One region of the Streptomyces sp. NPDC057099 genome, then DNA from elsewhere that is predicted to be linked to it. Evidence: riboswitches for the same ligand, from Rfam matches in the RefSeq annotation. Region 1 holds a riboswitch; each other region holds the start of a gene.
The links. A riboswitch is a leader RNA that binds a small molecule or an ion and turns the genes downstream of it on or off. The one in region 1 is predicted to bind cyclic di-AMP.
Positions count from the first base shown of each region.

Region 2: another riboswitch for cyclic di-AMP. It lies ahead of ACFT4A_RS05920 (peptidoglycan DD-metalloendopeptidase family protein); the one in region 1 lies ahead of ACFT4A_RS00835 (C40 family peptidase).
Region 3: another riboswitch for cyclic di-AMP. It lies ahead of ACFT4A_RS25835 (M23 family metallopeptidase); the one in region 1 lies ahead of ACFT4A_RS00835 (C40 family peptidase).
Region 4: another riboswitch for cyclic di-AMP. It lies ahead of ACFT4A_RS41345 (NlpC/P60 family protein); the one in region 1 lies ahead of ACFT4A_RS00835 (C40 family peptidase).

Region 1 is NZ_JBHUTX010000001.1:172,672-177,934, forward strand. It holds gene bioB (biotin synthase BioB) at 1-640, opposite strand, end outside; gene ACFT4A_RS00815 (8-amino-7-oxononanoate synthase) at 792-1,919, shown strand; gene ACFT4A_RS00820 (DUF397 domain-containing protein) at 1,971-2,201, opposite strand; gene ACFT4A_RS00825 (helix-turn-helix domain-containing protein) at 2,211-3,071, opposite strand; gene ACFT4A_RS00830 (ATP-binding protein) at 3,285-3,743, shown strand; gene ACFT4A_RS00835 (C40 family peptidase) at 3,809-4,282, opposite strand; cyclic di-AMP (ydaO/yuaA leader) riboswitch at 4,286-4,498, opposite strand; gene ACFT4A_RS00840 (hypothetical protein) at 4,844-5,152, opposite strand; gene ACFT4A_RS00845 (ATP-dependent Clp protease proteolytic subunit) at 5,160-5,263, opposite strand, start outside.
Region 2 is NZ_JBHUTX010000003.1:279,211-284,473, forward strand. It holds gene ACFT4A_RS05915 (alpha-galactosidase) at 1-992, shown strand, start outside; cyclic di-AMP (ydaO/yuaA leader) riboswitch at 1,315-1,471, shown strand; gene ACFT4A_RS05920 (peptidoglycan DD-metalloendopeptidase family protein) at 1,476-2,399, shown strand; gene ACFT4A_RS05925 (DUF6250 domain-containing protein) at 2,586-3,302, shown strand; gene ACFT4A_RS05930 (SGNH/GDSL hydrolase family protein) at 3,448-4,233, shown strand; gene ACFT4A_RS05935 (TetR/AcrR family transcriptional regulator) at 4,269-4,877, opposite strand; gene ACFT4A_RS05940 (Glu/Leu/Phe/Val dehydrogenase dimerization domain-containing protein) at 4,941-5,263, opposite strand, start outside.
Region 3 is NZ_JBHUTX010000023.1:85,289-90,551, reverse strand. It holds gene ACFT4A_RS25840 (aldo/keto reductase) at 461-1,405, opposite strand; gene ACFT4A_RS25835 (M23 family metallopeptidase) at 1,553-2,584, opposite strand; cyclic di-AMP (ydaO/yuaA leader) riboswitch at 2,596-2,752, opposite strand; tRNA gene ACFT4A_RS25830 (tRNA-Met) at 3,046-3,119, opposite strand; gene ACFT4A_RS25825 (dihydrofolate reductase family protein) at 3,194-4,321, opposite strand; gene ACFT4A_RS25820 (MarR family transcriptional regulator) at 4,414-4,929, shown strand; gene ribA (GTP cyclohydrolase II) at 5,139-5,263, shown strand, end outside.
Region 4 is NZ_JBHUTX010000082.1:949-6,211, reverse strand. It holds gene ACFT4A_RS41355 (M23 family metallopeptidase) at 1-253, shown strand, start outside; gene pcrA (DNA helicase PcrA) at 336-2,813, opposite strand; cyclic di-AMP (ydaO/yuaA leader) riboswitch at 3,118-3,275, shown strand; gene ACFT4A_RS41345 (NlpC/P60 family protein) at 3,284-4,456, shown strand; gene ACFT4A_RS41340 (hypothetical protein) at 4,533-5,263, shown strand, end outside.

The DNA.
Region 1 (5,263 bases):
CGTCCGACTCGCCCATGCCGGCGATCAGCCCGGAGCAGGCGGAGAGGCCCGCCGCATGGGCCTTCTCGACCGTGTCCACGCGGTCGGCGTAGGTGTGCGTGGTGGTGATCTCCCCGTACGTCGCCTCGGACGTGTTGAGGTTGTGGTTGTAGGCGTCGGCGCCCGCCTCGCGCAGCCGCTCGGCCTGCCCGTCGGAGAGCAGTCCGAGACAGGCGCACACCTCGACGCCCTCGTTGCTCTCCTTGATGGCCTTGATCGTGTCGGAGACCCGGTCCACGTCCCGGTCGGTCGGACCGCGCCCGCTGGCCACCAGGCACACGCGCTTGGCACCCCCGGCCACACCGGCCGCCGCCGCGTCGGAGGCCTGGTCGGGTTTGAGCCAGGTGTACTTCAGGATCCCGGCCTGGGAGCCGAGCCGCTGCGAACAGTAGGAGCAGTCCTCGGGGCACAGGCCGGACTTCAGGTTGACGAGATAGTTGAGTTTCACCCGTCGGCCGAACCAGTGCCGGCGCACCTTCCCGGCCGCGGCCACCACATCGAGCAGGTCGTCGTCGGACGTCGCCAGGACGGCGAGTGCCTCTTCGCGGGTCGGCAGCTCGCGCCGAAGCCCCTTGTCCACCAGCGTGTTCAGCAGGTCCATGAGAGCCGATCCTGTCCTACGGACCCGCTCCGGGCCAAGGAGAGTTCGTACAACAGAGTCGCTTCGACGTGTGGGTATTGCCACATACTGACCTGCTGGTGGTCCCGCTAGTGTCTGTGCACTGCCTACAAATTCTCCCGGAGGACCACCCATGGCGTTCGGCTGGATCGACGAGCAGGCGCGGGTGCGCCGCCGCGCCGGACTCGTACGGACTCTGCGCCCCCGTCCGGCAGCCTCACCGCTCCTCGATCTGGCGAGCAACGACTACCTGGGGCTGGCCCGGCACCCCGAGGTCACCGAGGGCGCGGCCCGTGCCGCGCGGGTCTGGGGCGGCGGTTCCACCGGCTCCCGGCTCGTCACCGGCAGCACCGAACTGCACGCGGAACTGGAACGGGAACTGGCCGAATTCTGCGGTGCCGAGGCGGCCCTCGTCTTCTCCTCCGGCTACGCGGCCAACCTCGCGGCGGTCACCGCGCTGGCCCCGCACGGCTCTCTGATCGTCTCCGACGCGGGCAACCATGCCTCGCTCATCGACGGCTGCCGGCTGGCCCGCGGCACGACCCAGGTGGTGGCGCACGCCGAGCCGGACGCCGTCCGCAAGGCACTCTCGGCACACGAGGGCGCCGCGATCGCCGTGTCCGACACGGTCTTCTCGGTCGACGGCGACGCGGCCCCGCTCGCGGCCCTCGCCGCGGCTTGCCGGGAGCACGGCGCCGGGCTGGTGGTCGACGACGCCCACGGCCTGGGCGTCCTCGGGGACGGCGGCCGGGGCGGCCCGCACGCGGCGGGGCTCGCGGGCGCCGACGACGTCGTCGTCACGGTCACGCTGTCCAAGTCGCTCGGCAGCCAGGGCGGAGCCGTCCTCGGCCCCGCCCGGGTGATCGACCACCTGGTCAACGCGGCACGGACGTTCATCTTCGACACGGGACTCGCCCCCGCGGCGGCGGGGGCGGCCCTGTCGGCCCTGCGGCTGCTGCGCCGCGAGCCGGAGCGGGCGGCACGGGCCCGCGCGGTGGCGGGCGAACTGCACGCACGCCTGACCGCCGCGGGTCTGGAAGCGGTACGTCCGGACGCCGCGGTGGTCTCGGTGCGTGCGCCCTCTCCCGAGGACGCCGTGCGCTGGGCGGCCGAGTGCCGCGCGGCGGGCCTGGCCGTGGGCTGCTTCCGTCCTCCTTCCGTGCCCGACGGCATCTCGCGACTCAGGCTGACCGCCCGCGCGGACCTGACCGGGGAACAGATCGAACGCGCTGTACGGCTGATCGGCGAGACGCGGCCATGAGTCGGCGTGACACGGCCGTGCGTCACACGATGACGGACTGATCAGAAACGGTCAGATGTGGTCGACCGCGGCCGTGAACTCCGCCCAGCTCCTCGATGAGAAGAGCAGCGCGGGCCCGGCCGGGTCCTTGGAGTCGCGCACGGCGAGCAGTCCGGCCCAGGGCGGGGTGTCCGGACACGCGGTCTCGACGCAGTTGTTCGCGCCGGTGCTGTAGCTGCTGCGCAACCACCGCACACCGTGCAGTTCGATGCTTGAGGGGACATGACGAGGCAGTGCACGCATGGTGCCTCCTTACGCGCCGGCGGCTGTCCCGGCGATGTAATCCAACGAGTCCTCGGGCGAAAGGGCGTGGATCTGAAGGGCGTTGAAGGCCTCCGTGTAGGCCTGGAGGTCTTCTTTCCGTTCGAGGTAGAGGCTACTCGTCAAGTGGTCGAGAACAACCACGTTCAGATCAGAAGTGCTCGAAAATGAGAAGACAACGAAAGGGCCGGTAACACCGATGTGTGCTCCGGCGGCGAACGGCAGTACCTGGAGCCGCACTTGGGGCAAGCGTGCGGCCTCGACCAGGCGTTCCAGCTGCCGGGACATGACCCCGGGCCCGCCCACCTCCCGCCGCAGCACGGCCTCGTCCAGGACGGCGCTCAGCTCCAGCGGCGGATCCGCGCGCAGCACGTCCTGCCGGGCCAGTCGCACCTCGACCAGCGTGTCGAGCCGGTCCTCCGACAGCCCCTCCACCGCGGCCTTCGTCACCGCGCGCGCGTACTCGGGCGTCTGGAGCAGCCCCGGGACGACGGTGGTCTCCAGCGTGCGCATGGCGGTGGCCTGCGACTCCAGGCTGATGAAGTCCCGGTAGGTCGGCGGCAGCACCCCGCGGTAGGCGTGCCACCAGTGGTGCCGGCCGCTCCCGTCGTCGGATTCCGCCAACACCAGGAGCAGTTCGCGAAGTTGGGAGTCCGTCACACCGTAGGTGTCGAGAAGTAACCGCACATCGGCCGGTTTCACCCCGCTCGTGCCCGTCTCGATCCGGCTGACCTTGGACTGGTGCCAGCCCACCAGCCGGGCGGCCTCACCGCTGGTGAGACCCGCCGAGGTGCGCAGCGCGCGCAGTTCGGCGCCCAGTTTCCGGCGGCGCACCGCGGGACCGTGCTGCATGGGCTTCTCCTTACTCCTTCCGAGCCACCCGAATACGGTCTCGCGTCGTAGAGTTCACCGCTTTGGGCGACAGATATATGCATATCTTGGTGGATCGCCGCCCTTCGCGGGTGTTCTGGTGGCACTCTGGCGGCGAAGCACCAGTCCGGGACCGTACTCGAACCGTCCGCTCCGTGTCGGGCTGCGGTCCCGTGGGAAAGGGACGACGTCGCCATGGCAGACCATTTGGAATCATCCGTCACTCTGCCGAGCGATCCCGCCTCGGTCTCCGCAGCGCGTGCCTACGTGGTGGACACGCTGGCGGAGTGGGGCCTGCCGGCGTACACGGAGGTGTCCGACACCGTCCGGCTGATCATCTCCGAGCTCGCCACCAACGCCGTCCAGCACACCTTCGGGCAGTCGCCCACGTTCACGGTGGACGTCGCCCTGGACCGCGACGAACGGCTGCGCATCGGTGTCACGGACAGCCACCCACGGCTCCCCAGACGGCTCCCCGCCGCCGTCCAGCAGGACAACGGCCGCGGCCTGGTCATCATCCGCTGGCTGACCGCCGAATGCGGCGGCAGGCTCAGGATCCGCCCCACCCGCGAGGGCGGCAAGACCATCTCCGTCGAACTTCCCTGGACCGTCCCGGCCCAGCCCATGACGGCGGCGGGACAGCAGGAGCCGTAGCCCCACCGCGCAGCCGCCGTGGGCGTGCGGCGGCGCGTCTCAGGCAGCGCCGCACGCCCGTGGGATCACTTCACGCGCCCGTACCAGACACTCTTGGTCCAGATCTTCTGCAGCCGCACCACGTCCCCGCTCTTCGGGGCGTGCCAGAGCTTGTTCTTACCCGCGTAGATACCCACGTGGTACACGTTCCGGCCCGAGTGGAAGAACACCAGGTCTCCCGCCTTGCGGTTCTGGGCGGAGATGTGGCGGGTCTTGTTGTACTGCTGGGCGGCAGTGCGCGGCAGCTTCTTGCCGACCTTCTTGAACGAGTACAGCGTGAGGCCCGAGCAGTCGAACCGGTGCGGGCCGGTGGCGCCGTACTTGTAGGGCGATCCCTTCTTCGAGGCCGCTATCTGGAGTGCCTTGGTCGCCGACGTGGCTGCCGATGCCTCGGAGGAGAGGCCGGGGGCCACGATCGAGCCGCCCACGGCGGCGATGGTGAGGGCCGAGGCCGTACCGGCCCGGACCATGAGCGACGGGACACGATTGAGCGCAGTCATGCGCAACCCTTCGTCAGCCGCCTGTGAAGGATGACCTGTCGGATTCGGGCTGGCGAAGTTGCCCGGCCGCTGACGCGGCTTCACCCCAAGGGCTGCTCGGTTCCGGTCATGGCGTGACCGTCCCGGCGACCCGTCGTGCTTGGGTCCTCCACTCCTGCCGATCCACTCCTGTCGACCGGTCATCCAGGCGGCGGCAGGACTCGGCGTCCGCCCGGATCGCCCCGCCGCTGTGGCGGGGTCTTGTCGTCAGTCAGGGATCTTGACTGATGGTTGTCATGAAATCCCAACGGAACCGGGGATTTGTGTTGTTACTCACCACTCACCCGTTCGGGTGGACACGTCTGTGTTCGACCGGGTGTCCACCACGCCGCGCACCGCCGGACCAGCGACGGAATGTCTAATTCCGCTCCTCCGGCGTGCGCGTCGCGCAACCGTGACGGTCCAAAAATTGGTGTCCCGTCTACTCCGAACAGCGGTACGTCGTTTGGCCCGTTTCGACTCAAGCCCGGACGCCACGTCGACAGAGCGCGCGTCCGGGCCGATGGATCGGCCGGCTCCGCGTCAACCGACGGACTCCGGGGGCAGGGTGACGCGGGCGGTGCGGCGCTCGCCGTCCAGCACCCGCAGCGCCCGGGCCAGTGTGTCGGCGTGCAGCTCCGTCTCGCCCCGCTGGTGCATCAGGGCCAGCGCGTCACGCAGCGCGGTCGCCTTGCCGACCAGGGCCTGGGCGGCGCGCAGTCCGCGGTAGGTGTCGCCGTGCAGCGCCGGATTGACGCGGCCGAGCAGGTCCACGACCTCCAGATAACGGTCGATCAGCTCCGCCTCCGCACGGGTCAGGGCGGGCAGCGGCGGCAGTTCGGGCGGCAGCACCGGCGGCTCACCTTCCGGTCGGCGCGGCCATGGTGGCCTTGCGGTCGGGGACGATCCGGTCCACCAGGCCGTACTCCACCGCCTCCCGGGCGGTGAGGATCTTGTCCCGCT
Region 2 (5,263 bases), on a different contig from region 1:
TGAAGCCGCTCGCCGACCATGTGCACGGCCTCGGTATGCGGTTCGGGATCTGGGTCGAGCCGGAGATGGTCAACGCGGACAGCGACCTGTACCGCGCGCACCCCGACTGGGTGCAGTACCAACCGGGACGAAAGCGGACGGAATTCCGCAATCAGCTCGTGCTGAACCTCGCCCGCGAGGACGTCCAGGAGTATCTGTGGGAGCAGCTCGACGGGCTGCTCTCCAGCGCGCCGATCGACTACGTCAAGTGGGACTTCAACCGCTGCTTCAGCGACGCCGGGTGGCCGGACGACCCCTACCCGCAGCGGCTCTGGGTCGACCACGTCCGCGCCCTGTACGCCCTGCTGGACCGGCTGCGGGCGGCCCACCCCGGGGTGGCCTTCGAGTCCTGCTCGGGCGGCGGCGGCCGGATCGACCTCGGGGTGCTGGGCCGCACGGACCAGGTGTGGACCTCCGACAACACCGACCCGCTCGACCGGCTCGCCATCCAGCACGGCTTCAGCCAGATCCATCCGGCCCGGGTCATGGCCGCCTGGGTCACCGACAGCCCGAACGCCATGCTCAACCAGCGGGCCAGCTCCCTGCGGTTCCGGTTCGTCAGTGCCATGGCCGGGGTGCTCGGGGTGGGCGGCGACCTCACGCGCTGGACGGCGGAGGAGCTCGCCGAGGCGCGGCAGTGGGTGGGGCTCTACAAGGAGATCCGGCCCGTGGTGCAGCGCGGCGACCTGTACCGGCTGCGGCCCCCGGAGGGCGGCCTGAGCGCGGTGCAGTACGTCCTCGGCGACGAGGCCGTCGTCCTGGCCTGGCTCCAGGCGCAGCGCTACGGCGAGCCCGTTCCGGCGCTCCGGCTGCGGGGCCTCGACCCGACAGCAACGTACGAATGCCTCGAAACGGGCGAAGTTCACCGAGGGGCCGTACTGGCACATCACGGGCTGCGGGTCGGTCTGCGCGGGGACCTGGATGCCGCGGTCGTCCGCCTTAAGCGCAAGTAGTCGTTCTGTCCGAATAAGGCGAATAAGGCACTTCAGGTGTTTCGGCATAACGTGCCCCGATCGTAAAGGAGATGAGGTCGGGGTGCGTGACCATCGTCATATTCGTGACGATGTGTTGTCGTCATGTTCACGTAATTCTTGCGTTATTCAGGGGCATTGAGGGGAAGCAGAGATCGGAAATCCACGCTCGGTGACGGGAAATGTGCCGACGCGTCAAGAAAAACACCCTCACAGGCAACCGCAAGCTTGTCCCATTGCGTCTCGGTCGCTTACGTTCCACACCAATCCGGACGGACGCCTAATCCTGCCGCCGCCCGGAGCCCGCACACACTCACCCGTGTATGGCAGGAGCGGGGGACCCACAGGTACGACGCCTGTTCCGGTTCCCGGAACGGCTTGGGGTTCAGCCGCACTTCGGCGCGGCCGGGCATCTCCAGCCCGCACCCGACAGCTCACCTCGCAGGCGCCGGAGAGGAATCCGCCATGCCCGCGAAGGGTAAGCACCGCCGCCCGAAGTCCCAGCGTTTCACCCGCTCCATAGCCGTCGCCGGAACCGGCGGGGCCGCCCTCGCCCTTCCGCTCATGGGTGCCGCCGGCGCCCACGCCGCGACCCCGCAGTCGGCTCCGGAAAAGGCCGTCCAGTCCGCTCCGGCCGCTGAGAAGAAGGCCGCCGAAAAGGCCACGGGCGCCCACACGTACACCGTGAAGGCCGGCGACTATCTCGCGAAGATCGCCGACGACCAGAACGTCAGCGGCGGCTGGAAGAAGCTCTACGACGACAACCGTGACGTGGTCGGCTCCGACCCGTCGCTGATCCACCCAGGTCTCGAGCTCTCGGTCGGCGACAAGGCGGCGAGCGCGCCCAAGACGCAGTCGTCCGCGCCGAAGGCGGCCGAGAAGCCGAAGGCGTCGGCCGAGAAGTCGTCCGCCGTCGAGTCGTCCTCCAAGGCCGACACCGCCGCGAAGCCGGCCGCCGCCAAGCCGGCCGCCGAGGCCTCCGGCTTCAGCCTCCCGGTGGACGGCGCCGCCGTCGGCACCCCGTACCACATGTCCGGCAGCATGTGGTCCAGCGGCTACCACACCGGTGTCGACTTCGTCGTCCCGACCGGCACCTCGCTCAAGGCCGTCGGCGCGGGCACGGTCGTCTCCGCCGGCTGGGGCGGCGCGTACGGCAACCAGGTCGTCATCCAGCTCGAGGACGGCAAGTACGCGCAGTACGCCCACCTGTCCCAGCTCTCCGTCTCGGCCGGCCAGACCGTGACGGCCGGGCAGCAGATCGGTCTGTCCGGTGCGACCGGCAACGTGACCGGGCCGCACCTGCACTTCGAGATCCGCACCTCGCCCGACTACGGCTCGGACGTGGACCCGGTCGCCTACCTGCGCTCGCACGGCGTCTCCGTGGGCTGACCGATCGCACGACACCTGCCTGACACGCGGCCGAAGGCCGGACCCCGATCCCCGGGTCCGGCCTTCGGTGTGTGCGGCCGTCGATCGCCTTTCGCCTCAAGGGCCTCAAGGGATCGACAGGAAGCGGCAGTTGGGACACAGTGATCCCGTCGTGAGTGCAAGCGCTTTCTGAAGGAGCTGTGTCCCGTGCCGACCACCCGGAGAACGTTCGGAGCCCTGGCGGCCGGAGCCGCCCTGGCCGCCCTCGCCCCGACGGCGACCGCGAACGCCGCGCCCCGTCACCGCCGCCTGATCGCCCACGACGACTTCTGCCACGGCCTCGCCCAGTGGGCGACCGAACTCCAGGGCGGCGGCACGGTCACCGCCTCCCGCGGCGTCCTGGACATCGACGTGCCGAGCGGAGCGACCGTCTGGTTCCGGCGTCGCCTCGAAGGGCCGTACGTCCTCGAGTACACCGCCACGCCCGTCTCCGAGGGCGGGGTGAACGACCGGGTCTCGGACCTCAACAACTTCTGGAACGCGACCGACGTCCGCTCCCCGGGCGACCTCTTCGCGACGCCGCGTGGCGGGGCGCTGGAGGAGTACGACCACCTGACGACGTACTACGCCGGGTTCGGCGCCAACTACAACACCACGACCCGGCTGCGGCGTTACGTCGGCCAGGCCGGTGTGCGCCCCTTGGTCTACGACTACACCGAGCCGCTGCTGGTCCCGGGCGAGCCGAACCGGGTCCGGATCGTCTCCGACGGGTCGACGGTGCGCTGGTGGAACAACGGGCGGCTCGTCTTCGACTACACCGACCCGCAGCCGTACACGAGCGGGCACTTCGCCTTCCGGACCGTGTGGAGCCACTTCCGGATCACGGGCTTCCGGGTCTGGCGACTGACCCCGCAACATCCCTGAAGGGTGGCCTATTCCGGAGTTGGCGAACACTTTAGGAGTGGCTTATCTCACCGCCCGTCAACCCCTGCCTACGGTCGCGTAGGTCACATTCGAGGGTGAATCATGAGCTGCTGTGGCAGACGATTCGAAGAGTGACAGCAGAGCAGTGATCGGGTCGTACGTGGCGGTGGGGGACAGCTTCACCGAGGGCGTCGGTGATCCCGGCCCCGACGGGGCGTTCGTCGGCTGGGCCGACCGGTTCGCCGTGCTGCTCGCCGACCGCAGGCCCGAAGGCGACTTCCGGTACACCAACCTCGCCGTACGCGGAAAACTCCTCGACCAGATCGTGGCGAACCAGCTTCCGAGGGCCGTAGACATGGCCCCGGACCTCGTCTCCTTCTGCGCCGGGGGCAACGACATCATCCGGCCCGGCACCGACCCGGACGAGGTGGCCGAGCGGTTCGAACGGGCCATCGCCCAGCTGACCGCGGTGGCCGGCACGGTGATGGTGACGACCGGGTTCGACACCCGTGGCGTGCCCGTGCTCAAGCATCTGCGCGGCAAGATCGCCACGTACAACGGGCATGTCCGGGCCGTCGCCGACCGGTACGGCTGCCCGGTGCTCGACCTGTGGTCCCTGCGCAGTGTCCAGGACCGTCGGGCCTGGGACGCCGACCGGCTGCACCTGTCGCCCGACGGGCACACGCGCGTGGCGCTCCGGGCGGGTCAGGTGCTCGGCCTCGAGGTGCCGGCCGACCCCGAGCAGGAGTGGCCCCCGCTGCCGCCCCGCGGCACCCTCGACGTCCGGCGGGACAACGTCCACTGGGCGCGCGAGTTCCTGGTGCCGTGGATCGGGCGCCGGTTGCGCGGGGAGTCGTCGGGGGACCATGTGACGGCCAAGGGGGCGCTGTCGCCGGAGGACATCAGGATGCGGATCGGTTCGGTGGCGTGAGTGCGCTGGGGCGGGGGTGCCCGGGTGTGACCGGCTCACGGCAAGGCCGCTGAGTCCAGACCCAGTTCGCGGGACAGCGCGTCCTCCACCCACTCCTGCGCCCGCGCCCGTGGCACCGCGCCCTCGTAGGACGTCAGCTGGACGGCGAGACCGTCGAGCAGGGCGGTCAGGCGCAGGGCCGTGCCGTGCGGGTCGGGGCAGTGGAACTCGCCGACCGCGACGCCCTCCGCGATGACCTCGGCGATGGCCGCCTTCCACTGCCGGTCGAGCTCCTGGGCGACCTCCCGCAGCGCGGGCTCGCGCAGCGCCGCCGCCCAGCCCTCGATCCACAGCCGCCAGCCCTTGGCCTGGCCCGTCGGGGCGTACCACCGTACGGCCGACCGCAGCCGGCGCAGCGCCGACGTACGGCGTCCCAGCAGCTTGCGCAGATGCGCGAGGTCGCCCTCCGCCGCGTGCCGGAACGCGGCGGCGACCAGCTGTTCCTTCGTCGAGAAGTGATAGAGGACCAGCGCGTTGCTCACACCGAGCACCGAGGCGATGTCGGCGATGCGGACCGCCGTCACACCCCGGGCCTCGATCTGCTCGACGGCGGCCCGCAGCAGATCACCGCGCCGTTCCGCCACGCTCAACCGGACTCTCGTCACGCCGTCACCCTACACACGCGCGTGCACCCCCTTGACGTGTGGATTCGGCCGGTTCGCCGTCCCTCAGCGGTACCAGCCGAAGCGCTCCGCGATCACCGGAAGCCGGTCCGCCGCGATCGCGTGCGCGGCGGCTCGCGGTGTCGTCCCGTCGGCCTGCGCGCGGGCCAGCATCCGCTCGACCAGGGTCCGCATCGAGCCACGGGTGTGGGCGAACGCTTCCTCCGCGTCGGCGCCGATGTCCCCGAAGAGCGTCCACCACCACCAGGCGTTCGTGCCGGAGTTGACCACCACGTCCGGCAGCACGGTCACCCCGCGCGCGGCCAGCAGCAGCTCCGCCTCCGGTCGTACCGGCATGTTGGCCGCCTCGACGACCCAGCGGGCGGTGA
Region 3 (5,263 bases), on a different contig from region 1:
CGCGGGCAAGGAGGCCGGTCGTGGACCGGTCCGGTGCGGTCGCCCTCCGGCCCGGTACGGTCGCCCTCTGCTCTGGTCCGGTACCGGGCGCCGAGGCCGTGGCGCCGCCGCACGGACCGGTCTCGGCGGCGCGTGCCCGGCGATCGGCCCGCAGCCGCGGGCAACGAAGGCCGGGTCGTCGGCCACCAGTCCGGTGTGTTCGTCAGCCGGTCAGCCGCCGGTCCGGGGCCGGGCGCCACCCACCGGCGGCGCGTGCGACGGCAGTCAAGCCGCAGCCGCAGGCAAACAACAGCCGGGCCGACCACCAGCCCCAGGCCAAGCACCCCAGCCGAAGCCCCACCGCACAGGCCCGGGCCCGTCCCGGCAGCGCGTGCCGAGGCGCTGCCCCCCTGGTCGTCCTGCTCGGCGAGCGTGCTCAGCGAGCAGGACGAAACCCCGCCTCACCCGCCGCAGCGGCCGCTCAGGCCGAAGCCTCCGTCAGGCGGTCGATCTCCGTCTCGGTCAGGGTGAGGTCCCCGACTCCGACCAGTGCCGGCAGTTGCTCCACCGTGCGGGCGGAGGCGATCGGCGCTGCCACCGTCGGCTGCGCGGCGAGCCAGGACAGGGCGACCGTGGCGACGGGGACGTCGTGGGCCGTGGCGATCTCGTCGAGGGCGGCGAGGACGCGGAGGCCACGGTCGGTCTCCAGGTGCTTGGCGGCGCCGCCGGCCCGCGCGCTGTCGACGGTCGTACCGGGCCGGTACTTGCCGGTGAGGAAGCCGGACGCGAGCGCGTAGTACGGGACGGCCGCCAGGCCGGAGCGCTCGGCGAGGTCCAGGAGCTCACCCTCGTAGGTGTCGCGGGAGACCAGGTTGTAGTGGGGCTGGAGGGCGACATACCGGGCGAGGCCCTCGCGGTCGGAGAACTCCAGGGAGGCCCGCAGCCGCTCCGCCGAGATGTTGGAGGCGGCTATGTGCCGCACCTTCCCGGCCTTCACCAGCTCGTCGAGCGCCCCGATGATCTCCTCCACCGGCACATCGGGCTGGTCGAAGTGGGTGTAGTAGAGGTCGATGTAGTCGGTGCGCAGCCGGCGCAGCGAGGCGTCGGCGGCGGCCTTGATGTTGGCGGCGGACAGGCCCTGGAACTCGGGGTGCTGGCTGACCTTGGTGGCGACGACGACATCGGCTCGATTGCCGCGCACCTCGAGCCACTTGCCGAGGACGGTCTCGGACTCGCCGCCCTGGTTGCCGTCGACCCACGCCGAGTACACGTCGGCGGTGTCGACGAAGTTGCCGCCGGCGGCGGTGTACGCGTCGAGCACGGCGAACGACTGCGCCTCGTCGGCGGTCCAGCCGAAGACGTTGCCACCGAGGGCGAGCGGGAAGATTTCGAGGTCGGAGGAGCCGAGCTTGCGAAGAGAAGTCATGCTCCTCGTCAACGGCCATGCCGGAGCGGCTCATTCCAGGACAGACGCAAAGGTCCTGTAAACGCCCCCGCACACACCGAAAACCGGCGGCCCTGACGTCGGGGGGTCGTCGTCAGGGCCGCCGGTGCTTCGACTGGCTTGCGCCGCTTACGGGTTCAGTCCCTTGCCCCGCAGCCACGCCATCGGGTCGATCCCGCTGCTGGAGCCACCGGAGTGCACCTCGAGGTGCAGGTGGGCGCCGGTGACGTTGCCGGTGGCGCCGACACGGCCGATGACATCGCCCGTGCTGACCTTCTGGCCGACGCTGACGCCGATGGAGGACTGGTGCGCGTACCAGATCTCCGTGCCGTCATCGAGGGTGAGGACCGTCTTGTAGCCGTACGAGCCGTTCCAGCCCGCCTCGGTGATGGTGCCGCTGTGCACCGCCTTGATCGGCGTGCCCGTGGGGGCGGCGAAGTCGAGACCCGTGTGGTAGCCGGAGGACCAGTAGGCGCCGGCCTGACCGAAGGTCGAGGTGAGGGTGTACGCGGAGGTCGGCAGCGTGAACTGCTTGGCGAGGGCGGCGAGACGCTCGGCCTCGGCCTTCTTCTTGGCCTCCTCCTCCGCCTTCCGCTTGGCCTCGGCGGCCTTGTCCTTGGCTTCCTTCTCCGCCTTGGCCACGGCTTCCGCGGCCGCCTTCTCGGCGGCGTCGGCGGCGTCCTGCGCGGCCTTGGTGTCGATCTGGTCCTGCTGGTACTCGACCTGGGCCATGATCCGGGCGCGCAGCGCCTCGCCGGCGCCGGAGGAGTTCTCCTCGGTGTCCGCCGTGGCCTTGCCGAGACCGCTGAGCGGAGTCGAGGAGCCCGCGGGGGTGTCGTCGTCCGAGATGAGGGAACCCACCGAGGGCAGGTCCGGCACGGAGATGGAGACCGGCGGCTTGCCGGTCTGGGCGCTGGCCATGCCGCCCGCGCCCACGGCGGCTATGACGCCGACGCCCAGGACGGTGGAGCTGCGGGCGAGACCTCCGCCGCGCTGCTTGGTGACGCGATGCCGGCCACGGACGGGACGGATGGATTCCTCGGTGGGGTTCCACTCCTGGAACGGGCCCTCGTCGGTGCGCTGACCGCCGTAGCCGAAAGTCTCGGTGTCGCGCTGGTTCCGCGCGAACGGGGCCGCGGGGGCAGGCCGGTTGGACGCCACGTGGGCGTACTCCTTTCCTTCCTTCTCGCCTACCGGGTTAGCTGACGGGTTCGGAGCAGGAAGGTCTCCTACGCGCGTATACCGGCCGTGCTTCCACGGTGGTTTACGCCCGATTCACCCCAAGTGGTGGTTCCCCGGTTCCCTTTCGGGATTCGGCGCGTGCGCACGGAGCCGCCTTCTGTGACGGCTGGGACGACCGCGCTGCGTTATCGAACGTTAATAGACCCGGGGAGTGGATTCCAGCGATTCCACTTGATCATTAACCTTTTTCGTGCGGACTTACCTGCCATGACCGGCGTAAATCGGGCGAGTTACCCGCTCCGTAAGTGACGACCGGGTATTGACGGCATGTCAGTTGCTATGCGGAGCGGCGCGCTTCACTCACTGGCAGTAACGGCGGCACGGAAACCGGAAAACACCGAGGGCCGGAACCCTTTCGGATTCCGGCCCTCGGCCTTCAGTAGCGGGGACAGGATTTGAACCTGCGACCTCTGGGTTATGAGCCCAGCGAGCTACCGAGCTGCTCCACCCCGCGTCGTTGTGATTCCAGTGTACGCCATCCGCGGGACCACTCTTGACCACCTCATGCTCAGCAGCGGAATCCGTCCCCTAGAGCAGGTGACGGTTCGGGGCTTTGGCCCGCTGCTCGTGTTCCGGGAGGGCGACGACCATCGCCCCGCCGGCCGCCAGGACTCCGCTGCCGTCGGCGTCCTGGACGAAGGTGTCCGGCTCGTGCCAGGCGGTGACCACTCGGCGGACGCCCGCGTCGAGGAGCAGCCGGGCGCAGGGTGCGGGGCGGGAGGCGCGGCGGGCGCAGGGCTCCAGGCTGCTGTAGACCGTGGCGGTGGCGAGTCGCGGGTCGGACGGGTCGAGCTTCGCCAGGGCCGCCTCCTCGGCGTGCGCGAGAGGGTCGCCGCCCTCGCGGGAGTGGCCGCGGGCCAGTTCCGTGCCGTCGGCCGCGACCACCACCGCGCCCACGCTGAACGCCGTGTCCGACGGCGGGCAGAGGTCCGCCAGTTCGCAGGCGAGGGCCAGCCAGTGGTGGTCGGCGGCGGTGGCGAGGGGGCCGCTGCCCGGGGCGGTGGGTTCGTAGCGCATGAGGACGACGTCCTCGATCCGCCGCGTCTCCAGCAGCCGGAGCCGGCCGCCCTGGTAGCCGCCGGGCCCGAAGAGGCGGGGGGCCTTCGGGTCGCCCACGAAGAGCGGGGCGAGGACCAGTTGGAGTTCGTCGGCCAGGCCCTGGGTGAGGAGCTGGGTGTGGATCAGGCCGCCGCCCTCGACCATGAGCCGTCGCACACCCCGTACGTCGTGCAGGTGGGTGAGGAGCCGACGCCAGTCGAGGTCGGTGCCGAGGGGGACCACGTCGGTGGCGAGACCGAGGGTCCGGGCACGCTCGGCGCCCTGGTCGGTCGTGTAGAGGACCTTCTCGCCGCCCGTGTGCCAGAACCGCGCCTCGGGGTCGAGGTCGCCGGTGCCGCTGACGGTGACCTTGAGGGGGTATTCGGGCCGGCCGGCAGCTGTGCGGGCGGCCCGCCGCTCTTCCGAGTTGACCAGCAGGCGCGGGTTGTCGGCGCGGATGGTGCCGGCGCCGACCAGGATCGCGTCGACGGACGCCCGGACCTCGTCGACCCGGTCGAAGTCGGCCGGGCCGGACAGCAGCAGGCGTTCGGGCCCGGTGTCGTCCAGGTAGCCGTCGAGGGAGACGGCGGCGGACAGCAGGACGTACGGGTGAGGCATCGACGCTCCCCGGTCGGGTGGGACGGCGGACCGGCGGGGCCTAGGGCCTGCCGGGTCTTGGTTCAAGTTTGAAACAAACCTACACTGGCGGCATGACGACTCGCTGGCTCACCCCCGAGGAGCAACGCGCCTGGCGCGCCTACATCGCCTCCTCGCTGCTCCTGGAGGACGCGATCGACCGGCAGCTCCAGCAGGACGCCGGCATGCCGCACCTTTACTACTCCATCCTGTCCGTCCTGTCGGAGTCCCCCGAACAGCGCCTGCGCATGACCGATCTCGCCGAGCGGCTGAAGATCACGCGCAGCCGCCTGACGTACGCGGTGACACGGCTGGAGAAGGACGGCATGCTGCGGCGCGAGGCCTGCCGGTACGACAAGCGGGGCAGCATCGCCGCACTGACCGAGGCGGGGTTCGCCGTACTGGAGCGCGCGGCGCCCGGGCATGTCGAGACCGTGCGGAGCTTCGTGTTCGACCGGCTCAGCGAGGAGCAGGTGGCGCAGCTGGAGGAGATCTCCGCGGCGATCGCGCAGGGGCTCCAGGAGGACGGGACACGGCCGACGTCGGACGACGTGCCGTGGCGGCGGAGGTCCTCCACGGCCTGCTCATGAGGTCCTCCGCGGCCTGTTCGTGGGTCCTCCACGACCCGTTCGTGAGGCCACCCGCGGCCCTCTGAGGCGCTTCAGTGAGGCACGTCACAAGAAACCGAACCTCGTTGCTTCAAATTTAAAGCAAGGGTAGTGTTCCGAACCGTGGATCTGCTTCAAATCTGAAGCAGACGGCTGTGCAGCCGAACAGGAACGGAACCCGGAGGCCCCGCATGCCCGACACCCCCGCCGCCCTCGCCACCCCGCGCTCCCGCGTCCGGGTACCGCTTCGCTTCCACGACGGCTACCAGGTCGACGCCGAGCTCGTCACCTTCCACGGACTGGCCGACCAGCAGGA
Region 4 (5,263 bases), on a different contig from region 1:
CACCCAGTGGAACAGCGCGTACGGCAACATGCTGATCCTGACCGCGAAGGACGGCACGGAGACGTGGTACTGCCACCTCTCCACGTACACGGTCCCCTCCGGTACGTCCGTGAAGGCCGGCGATCCGATCGCGCGCTCGGGCAACTCCGGCAACTCGACCGGCCCTCATCTGCACTTCGAGGTGCGTCCGGCCGGCGGCTCGCCGATCGACCCGCTGCCGTGGCTGCGCAGCCACGGCGTCGACCCGACGTAACGTCTCGGCAGCCCCCGCCGGTCCGGCCGGCGGAGGCTCACCTCACAGGACTACCGCCTCACAGGGCTACCGCCGCACCGGGCTACAGCTTCTCCACCGGCGCGTACCGCAGCAGCAGCCGCTTCGGCTTGTCCCCGAAGTCGATCGTCGCCTCGGCGTTCGCGCCCGTGCCCTTGACCGCCACGACGGTGCCGAGCCCGAACTGGTCGTGTGTGACCCGGTCCCCGACCGCCAGTGACACGACCGGCTTCTCGGCGGTGCGGCGCGTGGCGAAACCGGAGGCGCCCGACGCCGAGGAACGCGAACGGGACGACGACAGCGAGGCCGCCACGGCGGAGACCGGCCCGGAGGACGCGGGTGCGGTCGCACCGGTCCGCTTCCACTCCAGGTGGGTCGGCGGGATCTCCTCCAGGAACCGGGAGGGCGGGTTGTAGGACGGCTGACCCCAGGCGCTGCGCAGGGTGGAGCGCGTCAGATAGAGCCGTTCCCGCGCGCGCGTGATGCCCACGTACGCCAGGCGCCGCTCCTCCTCCAGTTCCTTGGTCTGGCCGAGGGCGCGCATGTGCGGGAAGACGCCGTCCTCCATGCCGGTCAGGAAGACGACCGGGAACTCCAGGCCCTTGGCGGTGTGCAGGGTCATCAGGGTGATGACGCCGTCGCCGTCCTCCTCGTCGGGGATCTGGTCGGAGTCGGCGACCAGCGCGACCTTCTCCAGGAAGTCGGCCAGGGTTCCTTGCTCGTCCTCGCCGCGCTCCTGCTCGAACTCCATGGCGACGGCGGCGAGTTCCTGGAGGTTCTCGATCCGGGTCTCGTCCTGCGGGTCGGTGGAGGCCTGCAGTTCGGCGAGGTATCCCGTGCGCTCCAGGATGGCCTCCAGCACGGTGGCGGGGCCGGCGCCGGACTCGACGACCGTACGGAGGTCCTCCATCAGCGTGTTGAACCGCTTGACGGCGTTGGTGGAGCGCGCGGCCATGCCGTACGCCTCGTCGACGCGCTTCAGCGCCTGCGGGAAGCTGATCTTCTCCCGCTGGGAGAGGGCGTCGATCATCGCCTCGGCGCGGTCGCCGATGCCCCGCTTGGGCACGTTGAGGATCCGGCGCAGCGGCACCGAGTCCTCCGGGTTGGCCAGCACGCGCAGGTAGGCCAGGACGTCCCGGACCTCCTTGCGCTCGTAGAAGCGGACGCCGCCGACGACCTTGTAGGGCAGGCCGACGCGGATGAAGATCTCTTCGAAGACACGGGACTGGGCGTTGGTGCGGTAGAAGACGGCGACGTCGCCCGCCTTCGCCTCGCCCGCGTCGGTGAGACGGTCTATCTCGTCGGCGACGAACTGCGCCTCGTCGTGCTCGGTGTCGGCGACGTAGCCGGTGATCTGCGCGCCCGTGCCCGCGTTGGTCCACAGGTTCTTGGGGCGGCGGGACTCGTTGCGCTCGATGACCGCGTTGGCCGCGCTCAGGATCGTCTGCGTGGAGCGGTAGTTCTGCTCGAGCAGGATCGTCGTCGCGTCCGGGTAGTCCTCCTCGAACTGGAGGATGTTGCGGATCGTCGCGCCGCGGAAGGCGTAGATCGACTGGTCGGCGTCACCCACCACGCACAGCTCGGCGGGCGGCAGGTCGTCGGCGCTGGGCGGTACGTCGACGGGGTGCTCGGAGGTGCCCACGAGCTCCCGGACGAGGGAGTACTGGGCGTGGTTGGTGTCCTGGTACTCGTCCACGAGGACGTGGCGGAAGCGGCGGTGGTAGTGCTCGGCGACGTCCGGGAAGGCGCGCAGCAGGTTGACCGTCGTCATGATCAGGTCGTCGAAGTCGAGGGCGTTCGCCTCGCGCAGCCGCGACTGGTACATCGCGTAGGCCTGGGCGAGGGTCTTCTCGAAGCCGTCGGCGGCCTGGGCGGCGAAGTCCTCCTCGTCGATCAGCTCGTTCTTCAGGTTGCTGATCTTGGCGCTGAAGGACTTCGGCGGGAAGCGCTTGGGGTCGAGGTCCAGGTCGCGGCAGACCAGGGCCATCAGGCGCTTGGAGTCGGCGGCGTCGTAGATCGAGAAGCTCGACGTGAAGCCGAGCCTCTTGCTCTCCCGGCGCAGGATGCGCACGCAGGCGCTGTGGAACGTCATCACCCACATGGCGTTCGCGCGCGGGCCGACGAGCTGCTCGACGCGCTCCTTCATCTCGCCGGCGGCCTTGTTGGTGAAGGTGATGGCGAGGATCTGGCCCGGGTGGACGCTCCGCTCGGCGAGCAGGTGGGCGATGCGGTGCGTGAGCACGCGGGTCTTGCCGGAGCCGGCGCCGGCCACGATGAGCAGCGGGGAGCCGGAGTGCACGACGGCGGCGCGCTGGTTGTCGTTCAGCCCCTCCAGGAGCGCGGCGGCGTCCACCGGCGGGCGCGCGGCGCCGTCCCGGTAGTAGGCGTCGCGGTCCGGCGGCACGTCGAACTTCCCGCCGAACAGATCGTCCGGAACGTGCTCCGGTCCGTGTTCGTCCTCGGGCGGCGGCGGGGGCTCGTCCGCTGGGCCCCGCTGGGCCTGGAGGTCCGCCAGGAAGCTGTCGTCAAAGAGGCTGCTCATCGCTCTCCGAGTCTAGGGCGCCCCACTGACAGCCCGCCGCCGCCCTGAGAACATCGCCGAAACGACCCCCCTGTCACCCTCCAGGGCCATGCGAACACAGGCCGCTACGGCCTTCACAATTGCGCGCGAATGATGACCAACCCCCCTCGATTGATCACTCTCGGCGACGTTCATGAGCAAGGTCACGGAAATGTATCGGGCATATCACCCATCAACCTTCACAAGGACCACACGAGTTGGCTACCGTGCGAGGAGGTCACACGACCCCCACCGGCGAACGTCGCCGGGCCGCGTGGCCTCCGCCGAGTCCGGCGTGCCGCAGCGGCAGCCAGAGCCGGGGACCCACCGAGACCCCGGGGTGAATCGGCCCGACTCCCTTTCCGGAGAAGGCCGTAGGGCAACCCTTCCGAAGCACCCGCCCGAACCCGACAGCTAACCCGGTAGGCGGAGCATGGAAGGAGTCGCCTCCCTTGGCGTCGCACCGCAAGTCGCGTCCTACGGGTTCGCGCGTGGCAGGCATACGGACCCCCGCCCTCGCAACGGCGGCCCTCACCTCCGTGGCCCTGCTGTCCCAGTCGGCCAACGCCGCCCCCGAGGCCGACGACAAGCCCAGTCTCGAGGAAGTCGAGAAGAAGGTCGACGACCTCTACCGCCAGGCGGGGTCCGCGACCGAGAAGTACAACGGGGCCAAGGAGAAGACCGCCAAGCAGCGCAAGCGTGTCGACACCCTCCTCGACGACGTCGCCCAGCGCACCCAGAAGCTCAACGAGGCGCGGGAGGAGCTGGGCACCTTCGCCGCCGCCCAGTACCGCACCGGCGCCTCCGCCCCGGACACCGCCACGTTCCTGCTCGCGGACACCCCGCAGGACTACTTCGACCAGACCCAGCTGATGGACCGGATGACCGGCCGTCAGAAGGTGGCGGTCGACGACTACATCACCCAGCAGTCAGAGACGATGGAGAAGCGTCAGGAGGCCACCGAGAGCCTCGAGACGCTCACCGAGTCACAGGGCGACCTGAAGACGGCCAAGGCGACCGTCCAGAGGAAGCTCGCCGACGCGCGCGAGCTGCTGTCGAAGCTGACCGCCGAGGAGAAGGCGCGGCTCGCGGCGATCGAGAAGGAGAAGCAGCAGGAGGCCGCCCGCAAGGCCGCCGAGCTGGCCCGGCAGCAGGCCGAGCAGCAGAAGGAGCGGGAACAGGAGCGGGAGGCCGCCCAGCAGCAGGGCGGCGGTTCCTCCTCGGCGGGTTCGTCCTCGTCGTCCACGGCGCCCGACTCCTCGTACGCCACCAAGGCCGACAAGGCGCTCGCCTTCGCCCGCGCCCAGATCGGCAAGCCGTACGTCTGGGGCGCCACCGGCCCCGGCTCCTACGACTGCTCCGGCATCACCCAGGCCGCCTGGAAGGCCGCCGGGGTGACCCTGCCGCGCACGACGTACGACCAGGTCAACGCCGGCACCACGGTCCCCCTGGCCGACGCACAACCCGGTGACCTGGTCTTCTTCTACGACGATGTCACCCACGTGGGCATCTACATCGGCAACGGCATGATGATCCACGCTCCGAAGCCCGGCACGTACGTGCGCGAGGAGTCGATCTACTACGACGGCGAGTCGTCGATCCACAGCGTGGTGCGGCCGGCCTGACGGGTCTCGCAGGTTTTTGGGCCCCCGCGCGCGTGCCCTGCCCGTAACGCGCGCGGGGCCTCCTAGCATCGGCCCCATGCCCGGCCCCTCCCCCTCCGTCGCCTGGTGGGCGCAGCGTGCTCCGGCGGCCAGTGCCGCCGTGCTGGCGACCGGCACCCTGTCGGTCGGCCTGGATCTGGCGGGGTACGAGGTCCTCTCCCGCATCACCCTCGGCCTGGCCTGCGCGGCCTGGCTGCTGTTCGCCGCGGACTTCACCCGGCGGCTGCTGCGGGCCGGGAGCAGATGGCGGGCGTACACGCGCAGGCCCGGCGTCCTAGAGAGTGTGACGACGGCGGCCCTCACCACCGTGGCGGCGACGGCCGTCCTGGGGACCGCCTTCTCGACGGCCGGCTCCCAGGCTCTGGCCGTGACGCTGCTGGTGCTCGCCGTGCTGCTCTGGCCGGTGCCGCTCGTCCTCGTCCCGCAGGGCGGGGAGCGGCGCGGGCCCGGGACGGTGTTCGCGCGCTGCCTGGCCACGCAGGGGCTCGCCGTGCTCGGTGCGACGCTGGCCGCGGCCGAGTCGGAGGCGTGGCTCGCGCACGCGGCGCTGGTGCTGTTCTGGCTGGGGCTGGTGCTGTACGTCCTCGCCCTGGCCCGTTTCGATGTGCGGCAGGTGGCCGAGGGGACCGGCGATCACTGGCTCGCGGGCGGGGCGCTCGCCCTCTCGGCGCTCGCCGGGGCACGGCTGCTCAGCGCCGACAGCGCGCGTCTGTACCTGTGGAACGAGGACGACCGGGACGTCCTGCGCACCGTGACCGTCGCACTGCT